2 regions of the Actinoplanes sp. NPDC089786 genome follow, and region 2 is predicted to be linked to the other one. Evidence: riboswitches for the same ligand, from Rfam matches in the RefSeq annotation. Region 2 holds a riboswitch; the other holds the start of a gene.

Region 1 (2,380 bases), on a different contig from region 2:
TCTGCGCCACCCACCCAGCTACGACATCAAGCTCTTGATCTTGAAGATGGGCGGCGAGACGAAGGTGCCTCGGCGGGAGCGACCATCGGCGCCACCCACCGAGGCACGACATCCTGATCGTGATTTCAGCCCAGGTCGACGCTGGGGTAGAGGGGGAACGGGGCCAGCAGTTCGGTCGCCTGCTTGCCGATGCGGTCGGCCAGGGCGGCGTCGAGGTTGTACTTGGCCTTCGAACCCGCGGCCGGCGTGGTCTGGGACAGCACCGTGTGGATGAGTTCGGCGATCTGATCCATCTCGGCCGTGCCCAGCCCACGGCTGGTGAGCGCGGGCGTGCCGACGCGGATGCCGGAGGTGTACCAGGCGCCGTTGGGGTCCTGCGGGATGGCGTTGCGGTTGGTGACGATGCCGGAGTCGAGCAGCGCCTGCTCGGCCTGGCGGCCGGTGAGCCCGAACGGGTGCACGTCGATCAGCACGAGGTGGTTGTCGGTGCCGCCGGAGACCAGCCGGACGCCGCGCTGGAGCAGGCCCTCGGCCAGCGCCTGGGAGTTGTCGACGATCGCCTGCGCGTAGCCGGCGAAGGACGGCTGCCGCGCCTCGGCGAACGCGATCGCCTTGGCCGCCATCACGTGGGCCAGCGGGCCGCCGAGCACCATCGGGCAGCCGCGGTCGACCTGGTCGGAGAGTTCGGGGCCGCAGAGGACGGCGCCGCCGCGGGGGCCGCGCAGGCTCTTGTGGGTGGTGGTGGTGACGATGTGGGCGTGCGGGATGGGGTCGAAGTCGCCGGTGAAGACCTTGCCGGCGACAAGTCCGGCGAAGTGGGCCATATCAACCATGAAGGTGGCGCCGACCTCGTCCGCGATCTCGCGCATGATGCGGAAATTCACCTTGCGGGGGTACGCCGAGTAGCCGCCGACGATCACCAGCGGCTTGAACTCGCGCGCCGTGGCCCGCAACGCCTCGTAGTCGATCTGGCCGGTGGCCGGGTCGACGCCGTAGCTGCGCTGGTCGAACATCTTGCCGCTGATGTTGGGGCGGAACCCGTGGGTCAGGTGGCCGCCGGCGTCGAGCGACATGCCGAGCATCCGCTGGTTGCCGAACGCCGCCCGGAGCTCGGCCCACTCGGCGTCGGTCAGGTCGTTGACCTGGCGCTTGGAGAACTTCTTGAGGTACGGCACCTCGACCCGGTCGGCCAGGATCGCCCAGTACGCGACCAGGTTGGCGTCGATGCCGGAGTGCGGCTGGACGTACGCGTACGGCGCCCCGAACAGTTCGCGGGCGTGCTCGGTGGCGACCGACTCGACGGTGTCCACGTTCTGGCAGCCGGCGTAGAAGCGACGGCCGATGGTGCCCTCGGCGTACTTGTCGGACAGCCAGTTGCCCATGGCCAGCAGAACGGCCGGTGACGCGTAGTTCTCGCTGGCGATCAGCTTGAGCGACTCACGCTGGTCGGTGAGCTCCTGGGCGATCGCGTCGGCGATGCGCGGCTCGATGGTGCGGACGACCTCGAGAGCGGAGCGGAAGGCTTGGGACTCGGCGTTCATCGGACCTCCACGGTTTGTGCAAGCACAGCACACGTGCGGGAAAGGCCCAGGCGCACGGCAGGCGTCATCTGTGACGGGGCCGCTCCCCGATGGTTGCCCATCCGAACACGCCAGTCACGGCCCGCGCCAAAGCATACCGGTGCCTCTAGGTTGATCAACGTGAACGGTGTCGAGATCCTGCTCATCATCGGACTGGGTATCGCGGTGTCCGCCATCGCCAAGCGGCGCGGCATCGAACCCGGCCTGGTCATCGTGGTGCTGGCCGCGGCCGCGTCCTTCATACCGGGGCTGCCGCGGCTCGAGCTGGAGAGTGAGCTGATCCTGGCCATCGTGGTGCCGCCGCTGCTCTACTCGGGCGCCCGGACCGCCTCGTTCACGTCGCTCGGCGCCAACCTGCGGCCCATCCTCACCCTCGGTGTCCTGCTGGTCCTGCTGACCACGGCCGCGCTCGGGGTGATCTCGTCGTGGCTGCTGCCGTCGATGGGGCTGGCGGCGGCGTTCGTGCTGGGTGCGGTGCTCGCCCCGCCGGACACCATCACCACGGTGTCGCACGGTGGCGAGATCGGCCTGCCGAAACGGGTCACCTCGATCCTCACCGGCGAGAGCCTGCTCAACGACGCGACCGCGCTGACCCTGTTCACGATCGCGGTGGCGGCGGTCAGCGGCGAGAGCACCACCTGGGCCGGCGGGATCGGGAAGTTCCTCTACACCGCGGTCGCCGGGATGGCGATCGGCGGGATCCTCGCCGCCGGCGCCCTGTGGCTGCGCAAACGGCTGCACAACCCGGCGCTGGAGACGTCGCTGGTCCTGCTGCTGCCGTTCACCGCGTTCCTGGCCGC
Region 2 (2,380 bases):
GACCTGCTCGGCACCCGGGACGGCACGACCTATGTGTACGAGCGGACCGCCGGCACGTCGATCCGCTACGACCTCGGCCAGGATCATCCGCTGGCCGGCCGTACCGCCCCGGACTTCCGGCTCGTGGACGGCACCCGCCTCGGCGACCTGCTCCAGGCCGGCCGGGGCGTCCTGCTCGACTTCGGGCCCGGCCGCCTGCGCGGCGTCGCTGACGACAGGATCCGGTACGCCACCGGGACGGCCGGGGACGGCCTCGGGGCCGGCGCCGTCCTCGTCCGGCCCGACGGCGTCGTGGCCTGGGCCGGCGAGGACGACCCGGACGCCGTCCGGCGCGCCGCCGCTGAGTGGTTCTAGCGGGTCGCCCGCTCGGCCGCCGTGACCGCGTTGCGGAACAGCATGGCCACGGTGGTCGGGCCGACGCCGCCCACCCGCGGGGTGATCGCCCCGGCCACCTCGGCCACCGACTCGTCGACGTCGGGCAGCAGGCGGCGGCCCTCGTAGCGGACGCCGGCGCCGATCACGGTCGCGCCCGGCCGGACGTGCTCGGGCTGGATGATGCCGGGCACGCCGGCCGCGGCGACCAGGATGTCGGCCCGGCGGGTGTAGCGGGCCCAGTCCGGCACGCCGGTGTGGACCACGGTGACCGCGGCGTTGGCGGTCGGCCGCTTCTGCGCGAGCAGCATCGCCAGCGGACGGCCGATCGTCGCGCCGCGGCCCAGGATGACCACCTCGTGGCCGGCCACCGGGATCTCGTAGTGCGCGAGCAGCGCCTCGATGCCGGCCGGGGTGCACGGGACCGGGCCGGGCCGGCCGCTGGAGAGCCGGCCCAGGTTCAGCGGGTGCATCCCGTCGACGTCCATGTCGGGGTCGACGGTCATCAGGGCGGCGTCGTAGTCGAGGTGGCCCGGGATCGGGTACTGGATGAGCAGCCCGTGCACCGCCGGGTCGTCGTTGAACCGGGCGATCACCCGGTTCAGGTCGTCCTGGTTCGCGTCGGCCGGCAGGTGCTCGTGCGGTGACACGAAGCCCAGCTCGGCGGCCTGCTTCTGCTTGATCCGGATGTACCCGGCGCTGGCCGAGTCGTCGCCCACCAGGATCGTCGCCAGGGCCGGCTCGACACCGCGGGCCCGCAGGTCGGCGGCGCGGCGGGCCACGTCGGCGAGCACCGCGCCGGCGACCGGAGCGCCGGGCAGCAGCCTTGCTGTGTCAGTCATGGGTTCTCCCGCGTGGGCACCCAGGCGGACGGCGCCCACGACCACGCTCCCCGATGGTGGTCGCCATCCTCGGTGCCGCCAGTCGCGTGAGGAAACCAACCTACTACTGCGCCGCCGCCACGATCACCGTGCGGTACGCGGCGGTGTCACCCGCGCGGTACAGGCCGATCGTCATCCGGGTCGCCGAGGGCAGCCGGATGGTGGCGCCCCACGCGCCGTCGCCGCCGGGGATGCGCCGCTCGATGATCTTGTTGCCGGTCGGGTCGGTCACCACCACGGTGTACGGCCCGTCCGCCTCGACCAGGCCGGTCGCCCGGATGTCGACGTCCCAGCCGTTGTCCGCGCCCACCGGGCCGGGCAGGTCGGAGTACAGGGTGGTGACGGTGACCTGGTAGCTGTCGTGCGAGTTGGCGTACGACAGCCAGCTCGCGCCACCGATCACGGCCAGCACCAGCAGCATCGGCAGCAGCTGCATGACCAGCGTGCGCCGCTCGAGCTTCTGCTCCGGCGAGGTCGGCGCGAACGGACCGGGCGGCGGCTTGGGCGCGTCGTCCCGGAAGACCGGGATCAGCTCGGTCTTCGGGCCCTCCTGCTCGTCCTCCTCCTCGCCCTGCCAGACCCGCTCGGGCACCGCCTTGAGGGCGAGCACGGCCAGGGTGATCCCGGCCAGGCCGAGCGCCCACGAGACCCGGTCGAGCTTGAAGCCGGCCACGTAGAGGAGCAGGCCGGAGACGATCATCGTGCCCAGGCTCAGCCCCGGCACCAGCACGGTCCGCTCGACCGCGCTCAGCGTCCGGTACCGGAAGATCAGCGCGATCAGGGCCAGGCCGGGCAGCAGCAGGCCGAGGGCCAGCCCGCCGGGGATGGCCAGCGCCCGCGGCCCGGCCAGCACCGCCGCGGCCGCCGCCACGGTGCCCGCCGCGGTGAGGACCGGCGCCGACAGCAGGACGGGGAGCGCGCGCGCCTTCACCGTCGTGGAGTTCATTACTGCACCCCCATGCGGTAGATGCGGACGGTGCCGTTGTCGTACAGCCGGTCCACGTCGGTCAGCGCGTCGAACTTGGTCAGCTGCCGGGTGGTCAGCGGCTCGGTGATCCGGCCGGCGTGCGGGTCGTTCTCGAAGTACGCCTCGCTCTGCGGCAGCTGGGTGCTGAGCCGGCGGTCGA

Evidence for each region. A riboswitch is a leader RNA that binds a small molecule or an ion and turns the genes downstream of it on or off. The one in region 2 is predicted to bind ZMP and ZTP.
Region 1: it holds a riboswitch for ZMP and ZTP, as region 2 does, so the genes downstream of both, AB0O15_RS38440 (glycine hydroxymethyltransferase) here and AB0O15_RS25370 (tetrahydrofolate dehydrogenase/cyclohydrolase catalytic domain-containing protein) in region 2, are expected to answer to the same signal.

What each region holds. Positions count from the first base shown of each region.
Region 1 covers NZ_JBFBGU010000021.1:159,614-161,993, forward strand. The annotation lists gene AB0O15_RS38440 (glycine hydroxymethyltransferase) at 126-1,541, opposite strand; ZMP/ZTP riboswitch at 1,579-1,669, opposite strand; gene AB0O15_RS38445 (sodium:proton antiporter) at 1,701-2,380, shown strand, end outside.
Region 2 covers NZ_JBFBGU010000009.1:137,038-139,417, forward strand. The annotation lists gene AB0O15_RS25365 (FAD-dependent oxidoreductase) at 1-354, shown strand, start outside; gene AB0O15_RS25370 (tetrahydrofolate dehydrogenase/cyclohydrolase catalytic domain-containing protein) at 351-1,214, opposite strand; ZMP/ZTP riboswitch at 1,226-1,310, opposite strand; gene AB0O15_RS25375 (DUF1616 domain-containing protein) at 1,318-2,199, opposite strand; gene AB0O15_RS25380 (hypothetical protein) at 2,199-2,380, opposite strand, start outside.